DNA from 3 places in the Actinoplanes sp. NPDC049118 genome. Region 1 is predicted to be linked to each of the others. Evidence: riboswitches for the same ligand, from Rfam matches in the RefSeq annotation. Region 1 holds a riboswitch; each other region holds the start of a gene.
What was found. A riboswitch is a leader RNA that binds a small molecule or an ion and turns the genes downstream of it on or off. The one in region 1 is predicted to bind cyclic di-AMP.

Region 2: it holds a riboswitch for cyclic di-AMP, as region 1 does, so the genes downstream of both, AB0B58_RS28070 (NlpC/P60 family protein) here and AB0B58_RS02005 (NlpC/P60 family protein) in region 1, are expected to answer to the same signal.
Region 3: it holds a riboswitch for cyclic di-AMP, as region 1 does, so the genes downstream of both, AB0B58_RS14235 (hypothetical protein) here and AB0B58_RS02005 (NlpC/P60 family protein) in region 1, are expected to answer to the same signal.

What each region holds. Positions count from the first base shown of each region.
Region 1 covers NZ_JBEZDY010000001.1:437,824-443,978, reverse strand. Annotated here, with positions in the region: gene AB0B58_RS02020 (epoxide hydrolase family protein) at 1-632, opposite strand, end outside; gene AB0B58_RS02015 (MarR family winged helix-turn-helix transcriptional regulator) at 695-1,114, shown strand; gene AB0B58_RS02010 (aminoglycoside phosphotransferase family protein) at 1,089-2,015, opposite strand; gene AB0B58_RS02005 (NlpC/P60 family protein) at 2,083-3,072, opposite strand; cyclic di-AMP (ydaO/yuaA leader) riboswitch at 3,086-3,219, opposite strand; gene AB0B58_RS02000 (M56 family metallopeptidase) at 3,354-4,271, opposite strand; gene AB0B58_RS01995 (BlaI/MecI/CopY family transcriptional regulator) at 4,268-4,636, opposite strand; gene AB0B58_RS01990 (cytochrome ubiquinol oxidase subunit I) at 4,705-6,105, shown strand; gene cydB (cytochrome d ubiquinol oxidase subunit II) at 6,115-6,155, shown strand, end outside.
Region 2 covers NZ_JBEZDY010000019.1:99,539-105,693, reverse strand. Annotated here, with positions in the region: gene AB0B58_RS28075 (sigma-70 family RNA polymerase sigma factor) at 261-1,262, shown strand; gene AB0B58_RS28070 (NlpC/P60 family protein) at 1,333-2,292, opposite strand; cyclic di-AMP (ydaO/yuaA leader) riboswitch at 2,305-2,438, opposite strand; gene AB0B58_RS28065 (DUF3817 domain-containing protein) at 2,649-2,975, opposite strand; gene AB0B58_RS28060 (hypothetical protein) at 2,993-3,418, opposite strand; gene AB0B58_RS28055 (DUF6158 family protein) at 3,496-3,753, shown strand; gene AB0B58_RS28050 (ANTAR domain-containing protein) at 4,375-5,295, shown strand; gene AB0B58_RS28045 (antibiotic biosynthesis monooxygenase) at 5,300-5,602, opposite strand; gene AB0B58_RS28040 (MDR family MFS transporter) at 5,659-6,155, opposite strand, start outside.
Region 3 covers NZ_JBEZDY010000008.1:96,543-102,697, forward strand. Annotated here, with positions in the region: gene AB0B58_RS14220 (ABC transporter permease) at 1-649, shown strand, start outside; gene AB0B58_RS14225 (ABC transporter ATP-binding protein) at 642-1,427, shown strand; gene AB0B58_RS14230 (hypothetical protein) at 1,446-2,531, opposite strand; cyclic di-AMP (ydaO/yuaA leader) riboswitch at 2,535-2,684, opposite strand; cyclic di-AMP (ydaO/yuaA leader) riboswitch at 2,966-3,104, shown strand; gene AB0B58_RS14235 (hypothetical protein) at 3,108-4,127, shown strand; gene AB0B58_RS14240 (glycoside hydrolase family 65 protein) at 4,193-6,155, opposite strand, start outside.

The DNA of each region.
Region 1 (6,155 bases):
GCGGTCCGCTCGGCGCGCTCCCGGTCGGTGCCGGACAGCCCGGCGGACGGGCCGGGCGTCGGCAGGTAGTTGACGTGCACGCCGACGACCCGCTCGGGCGCGACGGCACCCAGCGCGCGGGCGATGCCGGAGCCCCAGTCGCCGCCCTGCGCGCCGAACCGCGGGTAGCCCAGCCGGGTCATCAGCTCGGCGAACGCCCGGGCGATCCGCTGCTGGTCCCAGCCGCGTTCCGCGGTCGGCCCGGAGAAGCCGAAGCCCGGAATCGACGGGATCACCAGGTGGAAGTGGCCGGTCAGCGGCTCGACCATGTCGAGGAACTCCAGCACCGAGCCGGGCCAGCCGTGCACGAGCACGAGTGGCAGCGCGGCCGGGTTCGCGGACCGGACGTGCAGGAAGTGCACCCGCTGCCCGTCGATCTCGGTGACGAACTGCGGGTACCCGTTGAGCGCCGCCTCGTGCGCGCGCCAGTCGTAGCCGGTGCGCCAGCGCTCGGCCAGGTCGCGGACCCGGGACAGCGGGATCCCGTAGTCCCAGCCCGCACCGGGCAGTTCGTCGGGCCAGCGGGTGCGGGCGAGGCGGTCGGCCAGGTCGTCGAGATCGGACTGCGGCACGTGTACCCGGAAGGGGTGAATATCGTTCATATGACTAACGTTAGGCCGACTAACGTTAGGGTGGCAAATGTTAGCCTGCACACATGGACGACCTCCCGAGCCGGCTGCTGACCCGGACCGCGGCGCTGGCACACCGCCTCGTCACCGAGCGCTTCGCCGAGATCGGCGCACGCGGCTACCACTACCGGCTGCTGACCACGCTGATCGACGACGGCCCGGCCAGCCAGGCGGACCTGGGGCGGCGTACGGAGATCCACTTCAGCGACATGGTCGCGGCGCTCAACGAGCTGGCGGAGGACGGCTACGTGCAGCGCCGGCCGGACCCGGCGGACCGGCGCCGCAACATCGTCACGGTGACCCCGCAGGGCCGCCGGCGCGCGCGGGCCCTGGCCGAGCGGGCCGAACAGATCCAGGACGAGCTGCTCGCGCCGCTGTCGGCCACGGAACGCGGGGAACTCGTGCGCCTGCTACGCCTGGTCAGCGCAGGCGCGGCGCCAGAGTGAGCGCGACGTCGAGGGCCTGGCCGGGCGTCGCGGCGCCGCCGTCGCCGTCGCCGTCGCCGTCGCTCGACCAGACCTCCGACAGCACGGCCTGCACGAAGCCCCACGCGACCACCCGGTCGATGTCCATGTCGAGGCCGTCGGCGAACTGCTCGATCCGCGCCGGCAGCAGGTCGAGCACGGGCTCGTCGCCGTCGAAGGGGTTGTAGAGCACGGCGCCGACCTCGTAGCCCGGGTCGCCGAGCAGGCCGTGCGGGTCGATGGCCAGCCACGGCTCCCGGGTACCGGCCAGCACGTTCTCGTGGTGCAGGTCGCCGTGCAGGACGACGCGCCGCGGCGCGGAGGCGCACAACTCGTCGAAGAGCCCGGCGGCCCGCTCGACCAGGCGACGCGGAATCGGGTCGTCGCCCGGGTAACGCCGCAGGTGCGCGGCGAAGCCCTCCGCGTACGTGGTGAGCTCCGCGCACGCCAGCCCCGGCGGCGCGGGCCGGTGCAGGCGCCGCATCATGGCGACCAGGACGGCCGTCGCCCGCTCGTCCTGCTCGCGCACCAGGGTGCGCAGCGTGTGCCCGGGCTCCACCCGCTCGATCAGCAGGGCGCCGCGGCCCGCGTCGCGGTCCAGCAGCCCGGCCGCGCCGGCGCCGGCGCCGGCGAAGAACGACAGCGCATCGGCCTCCTGCGCCAGGTGGGCGGCCGTCGGCACGCCGAGCTTGAGCACCGCGGGCGAGCCGTCGGCCCGGCGCACGGGCGCCACCCAGTTGAAGCTCAGCGGGTACGGCGTGCCGACGGTCAGCCGCCAGTCCCGGGCCACGGAGTCGACAAGCGCCGGCAGGCCGGCCAGCCATTCGCGGCCGGCCTCGCCCCAGGCGGTGGCGACGTTGCGGGTGAAGACGGCGGGAAGCATCCGGCCATTCTGATACAGAGAAGCCGCCACTGGCGTGGCGGCTTCTCCGATGTGGTGCGTGCCTCGGTCAGCCCGGCCGGCGAATGCCGGTGATGGCACCGCCACGGTCGATCGAGGCCATCCGGACGTGGTCACCGGTGTGTGGCGCGTGGACCATCGTGTTGCCACCGACATAGATGCCCACGTGGTGCACGGGGCTTCCGTAGAAGACCAGGTCGCCCGGCTGCAGCTCGCTGCGGCTGATCGACCTGCCCGTCCGGATCTGGTCACCCGTGTAGTGCTCCAGGTGCACCCCGACGGCCGCCCACGCCACCTTGGTGAGGCCGGAGCAGTCGTAACCGCCCGGACCCTCGGCGCCGAAGACGTACGGCTTGCCGATGAGGTCGCACGCCCGCTGCGCCGCGCGCCCGCCCTTGTCGTTGTTGTAGTCGACCGGGCACGGGCCCGTGCGGAACGCGCCGTCGGAGCCGCCGCTCGCGCCGTACGCCTTGATCCGCAGCTTCTGCAGCTCGTCGACCTTCTTCTGGATGTCCTTCTTCTGCTGCCCCAGCAGCTTGTCGCGCGCCGCGACAGCATCGGTGAGGGTGTCCAGATCACGCTTGTCGGCCGCGAGCTTGTCGCGCAGCTTCGCCACGTCGGCGACCGACTCGCGCTGGTGCCGGCTGAGCTGGTCGAGGAACGTGAGTTTCTCGGTCAGGCCGGTCGGCGAGCCACTGACGATCATGGCCTTCACCGCGTTGGGCGAACCCTGCATGTATGCCTGCCCCGCCATGTTGCCCACCTGCGACATGGCGAGATTGACCTGCAGCTCCAGCGGAGCGAGCCGCTTGTCGATCTTCTTGAGCTGAGCCCGGTTCTTGAGCAGCTGGTTGTGCACGTTGTTGTACTGCTCGATGACCGGTTCGAGCTTGTTCCACTGCTCGTCGATCTGCTTTTCGATGCTCGACGGGGACGGCGTCGCGTGCGCCACCCCGGGAGCGAGAAGAATTCCGACCGCGGCGACGGCGCAGGCGACGCTGCGCAGAATTGCGGCGCGTCGCGCCTCAATCCGTTTCACGTAGGTGCAGTGTCCTTTCTTCCCACAACGCCGACCGGGTTAGCTGACGGGTTCGGGCGGGAAGACGCCCGGCCACGATGTCGCTGTGGCTTGACCCCGGTTTCCTGGGTCCCCGGCTCGTATCACACGATTAGGCGTGGCTCGTCAGTTCGCCCGGGTTCGGACGAGGGGGGACTGCCGAGCCGGGCACCACCGTACTCCCGATCAATTCGGAAGAGAACCCTGCGTTACCAGGGCACACAGCGCATAACACCCAGTGACCGAACGTAATTAATGCAGACTTAAAGCGGCCACGCCGAGAGTGCCCGATCCAACCACGGCACCACCAGGATCACTGTCGGTAACACCAGCAGCCCGGCCGCGCCGGTGGCCGCCGCGACGGCCAGGCCGGCGGACCGGGGGTCGGCGCCCGCCAGCCGGTCCAGCCGGCGCCGGCGGTCCGCCTCGGCCCCGCCGACCTCGGCCGGCGTGTCGGGGCTGACCGCGTCGCCGAGCAGCGCGAGGGCCGTGCGCAGCGGGGCCGCGCCGCCGCGCCGCCGGGCCGCGTCGTCCGCGACCATCTCCAACAGCAGGTGTACGGCGTCGAGCGGCGCGCGGCTGCGCAGCGGGCGGGGCACCGAGCGGTAGAACGCAGTGAACGACTCCATCACCACGTCGTGGCGGTGCCGCAGGTGCGCCTGCTCGTGCGCGATCACCACGCCCACCTGGGCGGCGTCCAGGATCCGCAGCGCTCCGCTGCTGAGCACCACCCGCGACGAGCGCCCCGGCAGGCAGTACGCGAACGGCAGCGGCCCGTTCAGCACCCGCAGCCCGGCGGGCACCTCGACCGGCAGCTCGCCGTGGCGCTCCGCGCTGTCCAGCAGGTCGACAAGCATCCGGTGCCGGGCGCGGCGGGCCCGCGAGCGGATGCCGACCCGGAACAGCGAGACCACCAGCCGCAGGATGATCAGCCCGGCGACGGCGAGGGCGCCGATCAGTGCGGCAGCGCCCACCGGCCGGCCGGAGCCCAGCGCGCCGACCAGCTCCTGCGGCGCGGCCAGCACGACGCCGAGCGCGCAGAGCACACCGGCGAGGGTGATGCTCTGCCAGAGCAGCACGGCGGCGGCCGGCGCCCGGTCGGTCCAGCGGGCCCGGGCGAGGACGCCCGGCACGACAAGCGACAGCGTCAGCCCCAGCGCGCCGAGCAGCAGCGCGGTCACGGCGCGACGCCCGGGTCCTTCCGCGCCGACTCGATCGCGGCGGTGAGTGCGGACGGGTCGATGCGGCCGACGAAGTGTGCAAGCGCCGCGTCGCGGACGCCGTCGGGCGCGGCGCGCAGCGCGTCGAGCATCAGGGCGGCCGTCATCTCCTCGCGGCTCTGCGCGGGCGCGTAACGGTAGGCGCGGTCGGCGCGCTGCTGCGTGACGACGCCCTTCTTGGCGAGCCGGTCCAGCACGGTCATCACCGTCGTGTACGCCAGATCGCGGTCGCGGCTCAGCCCGTCGTGCACCTGGCGCACGGTCAGCGGCTCGCCGGCGTCCCACAACTGCGTCATGACCTCGCGTTCGAGGTCCCCCAATGCCATGGGTGCCACTCTACTGCACAGCGTCGTACTACGATGCGTAGTATCTACTACGCAATGTCGTAGAGGGGATGACCATGGACGTGCTCGACCTGACCCGGCTGCAGTTCGCGGTGGTGACGATCTACCACTACTTCTTCGTGCCGCTGTCGATCAGCCTGGCCGGCGCCGCCGCGGGCCTGGAGATCGCCTGGCTGCGCACCGGCCGGGAGAACTACCTGCGGCTGACGAAGTTCGTCGGCGGGCTGCTCATCGTCACGTTCGCCGTCGGCGTCGTCACCGGGCTCGTGCAGGAGTTCCAGTTCGGCATGGGCTGGAGCAACTTCGCCCGCTTCTACGGCGACGTGTTCGGCCCGACGCTCGCCGTCGAGGGCATGCTCGCGTTCTTCCTCGAGGCCACGTTCCTGGCCCTGTGGTACTTCGGCTGGGACCGGCTGCCGCGGGCGCTGCACGCGGCCACGATCGTGGTGGTCGCCGTCGGCACCGTGCTGTCCGCGTTCATCATCCTGGCCGCGAACTCGTTCATGCAGAACCCGGTCGCCTACTCGCTGGACCCGGTCACCGGCCGCGCCCGCCTCGACGACTTCGGCGCCCTGCTGCTCAACAAGGTCAACCTGGCCGCGTTCCCGCACACCCTCGCCGGCGCGGCCATGGTGGGCGGGTCGCTCCTGCTGGCCGTCGCCGTGCGGCGCGGATCCGACGACGGGTTCCGCCCGCTGGCCCGCCTGGGCGCCTGGATGACCGTCGCGGGCGGCGCGCTGACCGCCCTGACCGGCGACCACCTCGGCAAGGTGATCACCGAGGTGCAGCCGATGAAGATGGCCGCCGCCGAGTCGCTCTACGAGACCACGACCGGCGCGCCGTTCTCGATCTTCGCGGTCGGCGACATCAGCGGCGGCAAGCCGTTCTTCAGCCTCGAGCTGCCCTGGCTGCTGTCCATCCTGGCCAAGGGCAGCCCCGGCGCCGAGGTGCAGGGCATCGACGACCTGCAGGCCCAGTACGCCGCCGAGTACGGCCCGGGCAGCTACGTGCCGATGATCCCGGTCGCGTTCTGGACCTTCCGCCTCATGATCGGCATCGGCATGCTGGCGATGGCGGCCGCCGCGCTCTACCTGTGGTCGACCCGCGGGGGCCGCACCCTGGACGGCGGCCACCGCCCGGCCCGGCTGTTCCTGCGGTTCCTGCCGCTGATCCCGCTGCTGCCGACCGCGGCCAACTCCTTCGGCTGGATCTTCACCGAGACGGCGCGGCAGCCGTGGCTGGCGTTCGGCATCTCCCGGGTGGCCGACGGCATCTCCCCCGGCCTGACCAGAGCCGAGGTCCTGGTGTCCCTGATCGGCTTCACCGCCGTGTACGGCGTGCTCGCGGTCGTCTGGCTACGCCTGGTCCGCCACCTGGCCCGGCAGCCCCTCACCCCGCCGCCGACCCCGGTCACCACCGCGCCGGTCCCCGCCGAAGCACCGGTCTACTGAGGAGCAACGTTGATCACGGTCTGGTTCTGCCTGGTGGTCCTCTGCTGGAC
Region 2 (6,155 bases), on a different contig from region 1:
CCCGTCGCTGTGACGAATGAGGGGCCGATGGTGTCATGAGGTAGGCGCAAGGGTATGCGTATATCGACGCATCCACGCCGGGTGCGGCTCCGAATGCCTCTGAGAGGGCCTTCCTCAGTAAGTATGCATGCGGCTCTCAGGTGACACTCAGACATTCGTGACACTTTCGAACCACCAGCCGGAATCAGTGCACGCCGACTTCTGTTCATGTAGGTGTCAGCACCGCAATGCACGAGCTGCGGAAGTTACGGGGACGGCTGATGGACGCAGGTATTGCCCGTAACAGGGTTAGTGAAGGCAATGAGGGGACCGTGGGCAACGTGGAGAAAAACACCGTGATGCGGACCGACCAGGTCGCCGAGGAGCGCGACCTCGTCGGAGTCTACCTGCACGAGATCTCCCGGACGCCGCTGTTGGATGCTGCCAGGGAGGTCGACCTCTCCAAGGCAATCGAGGCCGGGCTCTACGCCGAGCACCTGCTCGACACCGGCGAGGTCCGTCGCGGCGTGAGCCGGGAGGAACTGGAGCGACTGGCCACCGAGGGCAAGCGGGCGAAGGACCTCTTCATCCGCGCGAACCTGCGACTCGTCGTGTCGATCGCGCGTCGCTACGTGCGTTCGGGCATGCCGATGCTCGACCTCATCCAGGAGGGCAACACGGGCCTCGTGCGCGCCGTCGAGAAGTTCGACTACGAGCGCGGCTACAAGTTCTCGACCTACGCCACGTGGTGGGTCCGCCAGGCGATCAGCCGGGCGATCGCACAGCAGGAGCGCACCGTGCGCCTGCCCGTGCACCTGGTCGAGGACGTCAACCGGATGCGCAACGTCACCCGCCAGCTCGTCCGCGAGCTCGGCGCCGACCCGGAGCCCGCGCAGGTCGCCGCGGCGCTGGGCGTGACGGTGGAGCGCGTCACCGAACTGACCCGCTGGGCCCAGGACACCGTGTCGCTGGACACCCCGGTGGGCGACGACGGCGACACGAACCTCGGCGACCTCGTCGCCGACAGTGACGCCCCGTCGCCGGAGGAGATCGTCCTGACCGCGCTGGAGCGTCAGCGCATCGAGGGCCTGCTGAACCACCTCGACGACCGGTCGGCGGGCATCATGCGCGCCCGGTACGGCCTCGAGGACGGTCGCGAGCACTCGCTGACCGAGGTGGCGTCGCGCTTCTCGCTCTCCCGCGAGCGGATCCGCCAGCTCGAGATCCAGGCGCTCGGCCGGCTGCGCGAGCTGGCCCGGGCCGAGGGCCTGCAGGCCGCGTAACCCAGAACCGCCCACGATCACAAGAAGGCCGGCGCCCCCACGGGGCGCCGGCCTTCTGCTTGTGCCTGACTCAGCCGATCCGGCCGTAGCCGTTCGGCGTCATGATGTCGATCGACCGCTTCTTCACGGGCTGACCCGCGCGGGAGGCGTCGATGATCTGGCCGCCGCCGACATAGATGCCGACGTGACCGTTGCTGCGATAGAAGACCAGGTCGCCCGGCTGGAGCTGGGAACGGCTGATCCGGCTTGTCGCGCTGTACTGCGCGGCGGCGTTGTGCGGCAGCGACTTGCCGGCCGCCCGCCAGGCGGCGGAGGTCAGGCCGGAGCAGTCGTAGCCGTTCGGGCCGTCGGCGCCATAGTCGTACATGACGCCGATGGCGTTGTAGGCGAACGTCACCGCCTTGCCCGCCGAGCCCGAGATCTTCGGGATGGGGCCGGTGTACCTGCTGCCGGTCTCGGTCGCCGAGCCGTACGCGGCCGTACGCATCGCGTACAGCTCCTTGAGGTCGCCCTCGATCTTCTTCTTGCGGTCGGACAGCTCCTTGACCTCGGCGGCCTGCTTGTCCTGTGTCGCCTTGAGGGCGGCCTGACGCTCGGCGAAGTTCTGCGTCGTCGCGGTGTACTTGGCGATGTCCCGGCTGCGGCTGCGGGAGATCTGCTCGAGGATGCTCATCCGGTCCATGAGGTTGTCCGCTCCTTCGAGCATGACGTTCATGGTGCCGACGTTGCCGGACTTGTATGCCGACGCGGCGATGGTGTTCATCTGCGCGCCGGCGGCCACGAGGGCCTCCTTGGCGGGACCGAGCGACGCGATGAGTTCCTTTTCGTCAGCCTTCGTCTTCTTCAGGCTGATCTTCATCTTGTTGTACGACTCGACGACGTCCTCGAGCTGGTCGGACGCCTTGTCGATCTTCTTGGTGAGCTCACTCTTCGACGGTTCCGCGTGCGCGGCGGTCGCCGAGGTTCCGGAGATCGCGATCGCCAGGACGGCGACCGCCAGCGCGCGGAGCCTGGTTCGGGCGTGTGGCAACGGTACGTGGCCTTTCTTCCGCTTGGCCGCCTACCGGGTTAGCTGACGGATTCGGGCGGGAAGAAGGCCCTACCGCTGGCGCGGATTCACCCCGATGCTGCTCGGTGGTTCCCCGGTTCGTCGTGGCGGAAGGGTGACCCTGGGGGATCGGGGCCGTCCCATTCCGCCGGCGAGGATTCGACGGCGCTGGCCGGCGCCACCGAGGGGTGTGGCTGCGGACCGGACCAACCGCATTAACTTATCGGCGCTCGGCATTAACACAAGAGCCGGAAGAGTGACTTGCGCCAATAATCACTAATATCGGAATGATCCCGATAGCGGGCGGCGACAAGGCCGATTCGAAGCGTTACTTTCGCCTACTCTGCCATAGCCGGCGGGGCGTCCGGGACCTCGACGGCCCACTTGTGCGTGACGACCCGTTCCGCCCAGAAGGAGAAGAACGGGACGGTGCCGGCCAGCATCACGAGCAGCATCCGGCCGAGCGGCCAGCCCGCGCGGCGGCTCAGGTCGAACGTGGCGACCAGATAGAGCATGTAGAGGAAGCCGTGGAACGGCCCGACCGCGGCCACCACCGTGTCGTCGTCCCCGAGGTACTTCAGCGGCATGCCGATCACGACGAGCACGATGAGGACCACGCCGACGATCCAGGCGATGATCCGGTAGCGGGTGAGGGCTCCCTGCACGATCCACGTCCTTTGGTTCAACTGGTCTTGGTGCGGCGTCCGGGGTAGTCGCCGGGCCGGGCACCCGGGTGGGCGGCCAGCCAGCTCAGGTAGTCGTTGTACGCCGCCAGCTCGGGGTCGTCGTCGGCGGGTGCCGCGGAGGCCACGGGCACCCGGACCGGGCGGCGTACCGCCACCGGGGGCTCGCCCTGCGCGGGCTGCTCCGGCTCCTCGGCGTCCTGCGCGGGCGCGCGTCCCGCGCGGCGCTCCTGCTGGACCTCGCGGAACCACAGGAAGACGACGAACGCGGCGAACACCGGCCACTCGAAGGTGTAGCCCCAGCTGAGCGTGTTGCCGCCGGTGGCCCGGCTGAACTGCCACCAGCCCAGGCCCAGGAATCCGGCCACGAGCACCAGGGCGAGGACGTGGCGCGCGATCCACGCGGGGGTCCACAGCCCTTTCATGTCGCTCAGCGTACCGGCGTGGGTTTGGCGGCAGGGAGCTCGGGCAACCGTTGCGTTAGGCACAAGGAGGTGGAGTCATGACCGACGCCCGGCTCGGCCCCGGGGACGACGAGCTCGTCGTCTTCGAAACCGGCATCGCTCCCGCGGGTCTGGCAGACGACGACCTGCTGCGCGAGCTGGCGAGTCTGCACCGGACCCGGCTCGACGCGCTGCGGCACGCCCCCGAGGCGGCGCTCGCGACGCATCTGCGGCGCACGGCCGAGCTCGAGACCGAGTATCTGGCCCGGCATCCCGGCCGCGAGATCGATCCGTCCCGGCTCACCCAGGACTTCTGAGCGGATCGCGGGCGGCGGGTGTGGTCTGGGTCACAAGCGCTACCGGAATCCCGGTACCCCGCCGACGGTTGGGTTGGATGTCGGTGCGATCAGTGTCCCCGGGCCTCACCCTTAGCCTTCGCGGAATACCGTTCGGCTGGAGCCGCGTTGAGCCTTTCGCCGAGAGGCGACCTGCGCACCGGCATCTTCATCTGCGCCGCTCCTGGGTTCCGGGGGCGGCGCATTTGTCTGCCCGCGGGGGTTCGTGACGGCGGGGCACGGGTAATCGATCTCCATGGACCAGGACCGTGTCGATCAGCGCGCCGCCGGGACGACGCGCAGCCGTCGCCGAGTCGCAGGCAGCGGCCGTCCTCGCGGCGCTGGACGGGTTCGGGGCGGGCCCGGGGGCCGTGCCGGATTCGTTCCCGGTGCGCTGCGCGGGGAAGCGGACGGTGTCGCCCCGATAGGCACCCGGTAGTGGACACGACTTTCGTGTTCGCCGATGCGCATGGCAATATCGGGCAAATGTCAGCCCCGCAACGGAGCTCCGGACGGCTCGTCTCGCGCCGTGTCCCGCCGGCCTCCGGCACCCCGGGAAATTCCGTCACCGTCGGCCAGACCCGCGCCGTGGGTCGTGGTCGCGTGCCCCTGCCCACCAAGTCCCTGCCGGCCGCCGAGAGCGTGGCCGGCGAGCTGGCGGTGGCCACGGCGACCGTCGTCGCGGCGGGCCGTGGCGTGGCGCCGGAACCGGGCGCCGTGAACGACCGCGGTATCGGGGCGGTCGCGGTGGGCCGTGCGGTGAACGGCGAGGTCATCGCGGCGGACCGGGGCGCCGGCGGTGACCACGGAGTCCCGGCCGTCCGGCCGGGTGACGGCCTGGCCGCCGGCCCGCACCCGGTTGAGCTGGCCGGGCTGCTGCACGAGCTGTCCGTGCGCATGCTCGGCGCCGACGACGTGCCGCAGGCCCTGTACCGCCTCGCCGCCTTCGTGGCCGGCGCGGTGCCGGGGGTGCTGCGCTGCTCGGTGGCGCTGATCGGCGAGGGCGGTCCGCCCGTGCTGGCCGCCTCCGGGGCCCGGGCGAAGGCCCTGGACGACCGGCAGTACGGCACCGGACACGGCCCCGGCCTCGAGGCCGCCCGCAACCGCGTGCTGGTCACCGCGGGCGACCTGCAGTCCGACCCGCGCTGGCCCGAGCTCGCCGAGTGCGCCCGCGCCGAGGGGGTGCACGGCATCGTCTCGTTCCCGCTCGACGTGCAGCGCACCTCGGTCGGTTCGCTGAGCCTCTTCGTCGCGCAGCCGGGCGGCATCGCCCCCGAACTGCTGCTGACCACCATGGCGGTGGTCAACCAGGCCGAGGTTCTGCTCGGCGAGCTGCGCCGGCGCGAGGGGCTCAGCGAGGGCGCCACCGTCGACCGGGCGGCCGGCGTGATCATCGCTCAGCGCGGCTGCGGCGTGCAGGAGGCCTACGACGTGCTGCGGGAGACCTCGCAGCGCCTCGGCATGGACCGCCGGGCGGTCGCCGAGCGGTTGATCGCGGCGGCCGCCCGTAACGCGGAGGGCTGAGGGACTACTTCGTGACGTGCTGGACGACCTCGAACTCCAGCAGGCTGGCGCCCGAGGCGACCGGGCGGCTGCGCTCGCCGGCGTGTGCGGCCCGGCCCGATCCCGCGGACCAGGCCTGGAAGTCCTCCTCCGTCTCCCAGCGGGTGTAGACGAAGTACCGGGTCTCGCCGCTGACCGGGCGCAGCAGCTCGAAGCCGAGGAAGCCCTTGGCGTTCTCCACCGCGCCCTGGCGTGCGGCGAACCGCTGCTCCAGCTCCGGGCCGGCGCCCTCGGGGATCTCGATTGCGTTGATCTTCACGACTGCCATACGACAAAGGGTACGAGCGCGTGCTGCGCCCGTACCCTCCGGTCGTCGGTCTGTCGTCAATAGGAGCTCTTGATCTCCGCGCCGGGGCCGGCGCCGACCTCGCCCGGCACGCCGTTGCAGGCGGCCGCGGCCGCGGCGTCGTCGGCGCGTTGCTGCTGCGCCGACCGCTGGGAGAGCGGGATCTCCGGCAGGAAGAGCACGACGACCAGGCCGATCAGCATGATGGCCAGGGCCATCAGGTAGACCACCTGGAAGCTGTCGGAGAAGCCGGCCTTGAACGGGTGCGCCACGACGTCGGACAGCTGGCTGATGAACGACGTGTCGCTCATGCCCTCGCTCTTCGCCTGCTGGAGGAGCTGCATCTGTGTCGGGTCCGACGCCGCCTGCTGGAACGCGGGCGTCTCCCGGGCGGCCGCCAGCTCATTGTCGATCTTCCCCGGCAGCACGTTGAAGAGCACCGACAGGAAGACCGCGGTGCCCAGCGTGCCACCCATCGACCGGAAGAAGGTGACGGTGCTGGTCGCCACGCCGATCTCGCGCGGCGACACCGCGT
Region 3 (6,155 bases), on a different contig from region 1:
CTTCGGCGTGGTCCTGGACGCACAGAGAGGCGTCGACAACTTCATCGCCTACCTGTGCACCGGCGTCTTCATCTTCGGATTCACCCAATCCGTGGTGCAGGGCGGCATCCAGGCGATCAGCGCCAACATGGGCCTGATCCGGGCCCTGCACTTCCCCCGGGCCAGCCTGCCGCTCGCCATCACCATGGTCGAGATTCGCAACATGATGGCCTCGATGGTCGTGCTCATGGCCATCGTGCTGGTCTCCGGCGAGCCGATCACCTGGCAGTGGCTGCTGATCCTCCCGATCTTCCTGCTCCAGACGATCTTCAACGGCGGCCTCGCGATGGCGACGGCCCGGCTGGGCTCCAAGGTCGCCGACTTCAAGCAGCTGGTGCCGTTCATCATGCGGATCTGGCTTTACGGCTCCGCCGTGCTCTACCCGGTCACGCTCTTCTCCGACCACCTGAGCGGCTGGAAGCTGGCCGTGGTCGAGGCGAACCCGATGCTGATCTTCATCGACCTCATGCGGCACGCGCTGATGGAGGACGTCCCGCTGTCGGCGTCGGCCCCGCTGCTGTGGGCCCAGGCGATCGCCTGGACGCTCCTGGTCGGGCTCGGTGGTTATGTCTACTTCTGGCGCGGAGAGAAGGGGTACGGCCGTGGCTGACGGCTCCAGCACCGACCGGCGCGAACCGACGGTCATCGTCGACGACGCACACGTGGTCTACCGGGTACACCAGTCCGCGACGCCCGGAACGGGCAGCCCGCTGTCGAGCTTCAAGCGGATCGTCACCGGCGCCAAGCCGGCCACGCTGCGCGAGGTGCACGCGATCAAGGGCGTCAGCTTCGTCGCCTACAAGGGCGAGGCCGTCGGCCTGATCGGCACCAACGGCTCCGGCAAGTCGACCCTGCTGCGGGCGATCGCCGGGCTGCTCCCGGTCGAGCGGGGCGCGATCTACGCGGCCGGGCAGCCGTCGCTGCTCGGCGTCAACGCGGCCCTGATGAACGACCTGCCGGGCGAGCGGAACGTCGTGCTTGGCTGCCTGGCGATGGGCATGTCTCCGGCGCAGGTGAAGTCCCAGGTGAAGGACATCATCGAGTTCTCCGGGATCAACGAGCGCGGCGACTTCAGCTCGCTGCCGATGCGCACCTACTCGTCCGGCATGTCGGCGCGGCTGCGGTTCTCCATCGCGGCGGCGAAGAAGCACGACGTGCTGCTGATCGACGAGGCGCTGGCCACCGGCGACGCGAAGTTCCGCCGGCGCAGCGAGCAGCGGGTCCGCGACCTGCGCGCCGAGGCCGGCACGGTCTTCCTGGTCAGCCACAGCGAGCAGTCGATCCGGGACACCTGCGAGCGCAGCATCTGGCTCGAGTCGGGGCAGATCCGGGCGGACGGCCGGACCGAGGACGTGCTGAAGGAGTACGAGGCCTACGTCAAGCGGTAGGCCCCGCACCCCTGCCGGCTAGCGCATCGACAGATGCACGTGGTTGGTGTGATCACTCGAGGGGTCGCCGTTGCCCCGGGAGTACGCCTTCCAGCCGCTGCTGGGCAGCCAGATCCGCTTGAACCAGATCACGTAGAGCACGCCGAGCCCGCCGGCGTTGTTGATGAAGTAGTTCGACAGCCTGTCGCCGTATGTCCTGCTGCTGCCGGTCGCGACGCCGCCGAAGCCTTTCTTGTCGGCGGCGAAGTCGCAGGCCTTGCCCTGTGGGTGCTCGCCGCTGTTCTGCTCGCGGAAGCACGAGACGAAGCGGGTGAAGCCGTCCTTCTGCGCCTCCTTCATCGCGTGCAGGGTGCGCCCCGTGATGCAGCCGGACGTCGTCGGGTCGTTGACGCTGCAGGACTGGTTCGGCAGCGAGCCGTCGGAGTTGCGCGGCGCGGCCGCGGCCTTCAGGCTGCTGCCGCCGCCGCTGGAACCCCCACCGCTGGACTCGGCGCCGCTCGACGATTCGTCGACGCCGTTCGCCGCGTTGGCCGCCTTGAGCGCGCCCTCCGCCTGCGCCTTGCGCTTGGCCATGATGTCGAGCTGGCGCTGCTGGTCGCGGATCTCGGCGTCGATCGCGGTCTTCGCCCGCTCCTGCCGGCTCCGGGAGTCCTTGAGGTCACGCACCGCGCGGTCCTGCTTGACGGCGACCGTCTCGAGGATCTCCGCGCGGTCCAGCATGCTGCCGGTGGAGTCGGCGGTGAGCAGGGCGGTCATCGGCCCGAGCCGCCCGACGCGATACGACTGCTGGACGATGTCGTCCAGCGCCGCCTGCCTGGGGCCGAGCTCGGTGTCGATCTCCTTGAGCTTGTCGATCAACTGCTGCTGGCGCTTCTTGGAGCGGACCAGGGCCTCCTTGGCCTCGACGAAGCCCCGGGACGCCGCCTCGAGCTGCTGGACCAGGGACTTGGAGCCACCCTCGCCGTCGTCGCCGGAATCACCCGGCGCGGCGAGCGGACGAGGGGCGGCGGAGGCGGGGGACGGGGCGACGAGCGCCAGCCCCGAGGTGGCGACGAGCGCCGCGAGCACGGTCGCTAATCGCCGGCGGACAGGGTTGAGCCTCACGTGCTTTCCTTCCGTCGGCCGCCGACCGGGTTAGCTGACGGGTTCGGGACGGAAGCGATCCCTACCGGTCCACGCTTACGGCGCGGACCCGATTCACCCCATTACTCGGTTGGTTCCCCGGCTCGCCTTGCGGCGATTAGGCGGCGGTCTGCTCTGAGACCGTGACGAACACTACCCATCGATGCTAAGAATCGACAGGTGTCGCACTCTGGGCAACAATGCGAGCACTCGGCGTAATTCTGGCGTGAAAGGAATGCAACGACTCACACCGATGTCTCACCATGGGTTAACGGCCCGTGCCATTCCATCGAAAGGTAACGGAAAGTCGTTGTGGGGTAACGCTTTTCTGGCCCTCGCGGAGACTGGCAGACGGCCCGATGTCAGGTAAGCTGGCCGCCGGTTGCTGCCAAGGAAGGCACCGCCCCCAAGGTGCCGGCAGCCCACCGCCTAATCGCCGCGAGGCGAGCCGGGGAACCACACGTAGTAGTGGGGTGAATCCACTTAACCGTGGTAGGGATCGCTTCCGTCCCGAACCCGTCAGCTAACCCGGTCGGCGGCCACGCGGAAGGATTCTGAATGACGGCAAGACCCCGCCGGTGGCTGGTCCTCGCCCTGGCACCGCTCGTCGCGGTCACGATGCTTCTCGTGCCCGCCGCTCCGGCCAGCGCCGACCCCGACGACAAGAAGTCGTCGACAGCCGATGACGGCGACGACGATCCGCTTCTCAACGACGTTCTCGACTCCACGGGTCGGCGTTTCGTCGCGGCGAAGTCGGCGGTAGCGAAATCGACCAAGACGCAGCTCGGCCTGGCCCTCCAGGTCAAGAACGCCGAGTCCCGCCGGGACGCCCTGCTTCCCGAGGTCGGCGCGGTCGCGGCACAGCAGTACCGCAGGGGTGGCATCTCCACCATGGGCTTCCTGCTGAACGCCAAAGGCCCGCGGGGCTTCCTCAAGAAGGCGGTCTCGCTCGAGGAGATCAGCGCCCTCAACGACGGCAAGCTGCACGAGCTCTACCAGGCCATCGACCAGGTCAGCGCGGCCAAGGCCCGCCTCGACCAGGAGGTCAAGGCCCAGCAGCGCAACCTCGCCCTGATGAAGAAGCAGAAGGAGTCGGCGGAGAACGCCCTGGCGAAGGTCGGCGGCACCACGGTGACCGGCGGTTTCGTGCTCGCCAACTCGCCCGTGGCCGCCGCGGCGCCGCGCAACTCCGACGGCGACTTCGGCGCCGAGTCGTGCAGCGTGAACGACCCGACGACCGGCGGCTGCGTCACCCCGCGGACCTTCCACATGTACAAGGAAGTGAAGAAGGCGAACTTCAAGCGGTTCGTCGGCTGCCACCGCAACGGGGGCCCGTTCGAGCATCCGAAGGGCCGGGCCTGCGACTGGTCGCTGCAGAAAAGCGGCTTCGCGCCCTGGCACAACCGGGACACCCGGGAGTACGGCAACAACCTGATGGCGTTCCTGGTCCGCAACGCCGACCGGCTCGGCATCCTGTACGTCATCTGGAACAGGCAGATCTGGTTCCCCGCGACCGGCTGGAAGTCGTACTCCGGCCCGAGCGACCACACGGACCACGTACACGTGTCGATGCTCTGATCCTCCAGCCATGAGAAAGCCCCCGCCCTGCGAGAGGACGGGGGCTTTCTCGTTGCCGGGGTCGGTCAGCTGCCGGTGGCCCGGCGGACCGGGGCACGACCGGCCGGCTGGGTCGGCGGCAGGTCGGTCGGCGGCGCCGGCGGGATGCCGAGCACGACCGGCTTCACCTGGGTGATCGTGACCTCCTTGCCGTGGTGCAGGAGGTCCAACCGGGCCGAGCCGCCGCCGTTGCGCAACGAGTAGGTGACCTCGTCGGCCGTCACCTCCACCCGCAGCCGCAGGCCGCGCCAGAGCAGCGAGAACTCCAGGGCGTTGATCCGGCTCGGCAGGCGCGGCGCGAACGACAGCTGTCCGCCCGAGTCCCGCATGCCGCCCAGTCCCGCCACCAGTGCGATCCAGGAGCCGGCCAGCGACGCCACGTGCACGCCGTCGCGGGCGTTCTGATGCAGGTCGTGCAGGTCCATCAGGGCGGCCTCGCCCAGGTAGTCGTGTGCCAGCTCGAGGTGACCAACCTCCGCCGCCATGACGGCCTGGATGCACGCCGACAGCGACGAGTCCCGCACGGTACGCGAGTCGTAGTAGGCGAAGTTGCGGGCCTTCTCCTCCGGCGTGAAGGCGTCGCCGCGCACGTACATCGCCATGACCAGGTCGGCCTGCTTGACCACCTGCTTGCGGTACAGGTCGAAGTACGGGTAGTTCAGCAGCAGCGGGTACGCCTCCGGCGGGGTGTTCTCGAAGTCCCACTCCTGCAGCCGGGTGAAGCCCTCCGACTGCTGGTGCACCCCGAGCTCCCGGTCGTACGGGATGTGCACGGATGCCGCCGCGTCCCGCCACGACGCCGACTCCTCGCCGTCCACGCCCAGCCTGCGGGCGAGGTCGGGATGCCGCTTGGCCGCGTCCGCCGCGGCGAACATGTTCTGCTGCGCCATCAGGTTGGTGTAGATGTTGTCGTCCACCACGGCCGTGTACTCGTCGGGGCCCGTGACGCCGTCGATGTGGAAGCGGCCGTGCCGGTCGTGGTGGCCAAGTGAACGCCACAGCCGGGCGGTCTCCACCAGCAGTTCGAGGCCGACCTCGCGCTCGAAGTCGTAGTCGCCGGTGGCCGAGACGTAGCGGCGCACGGCGTCGGCGATGTCGGCGCCGATATGGAAGCCGGCCGTGCCGGCCGGCCAGTACGCCGAGCACTCCTGCCCGCGGATGGTGCGCCACGGGAAGGCCGCGCCCTGCAGGCCGAGGGTCTGCGCGCGCTCCCGGGCCAGATCCAACGTGGAGTGCCGCCAGCGCAGCACGTCCGCGGCCGCGGACGGCTGGGTGTAGGTCAGGGCCGGCAGCACGAACGTCTCGGCGTCCCAGAACGTGTGACCGTCGTAGCCGGGGCCGGTGAGGCCCTTGGAGCCGATCGGCCGCTGCTCGGCGCGGGCACCGGCCTGCAGCATGTGGAAGAGGCCGAAGCGCACCGCCTGCTGCACCTCCGGGTCACCCTCGACCTTGACGTCGGAGTGGTCCCAGAAGGCGTCGAGATAGTCGCGCTGCGCCTCGACGAGGCCCTCCCAGCCGTCCAGCCGGGCGCTGGCGAGGGCGGCGCCGACCTGGTCGCGCACCGCCGGCAGCGACCGGTTGCTCGACCAGCCGTACGCGGCCAGCTTGACGACGCGCAGCTTCTGCCCCGGCTCGAGCTTGCAGGCCACCGTGGTGCGCAGCCAGTCCGGGTGCCCCTCGGTGGTGACGGCGTGCTTGCCCGGCGCCTCGACCAGGTGCTCCATCGCCGCGGCCATCCGCAGGTCGCTGGCCTTCGTCCGGTGCACGAGCAGGCCACCGGTGCGCTGCTCCAGCAGCTCCTCGGCCTGCAGCGGGTGATCCAGAACCGCGGCGACGCGGGGGTCCTTGCTGGTCGGCGGGAGCTGCTCGTTGGCCACCAGCTCGGACTGCAGGATCAGCCGGGCGGGGTGGTCCAGCGGCTCGACCTCGTAGAGGAACGCGACGACCGAGCGCTGCGTGAACGACACCAGCCGGACGGTGCGCACCCGG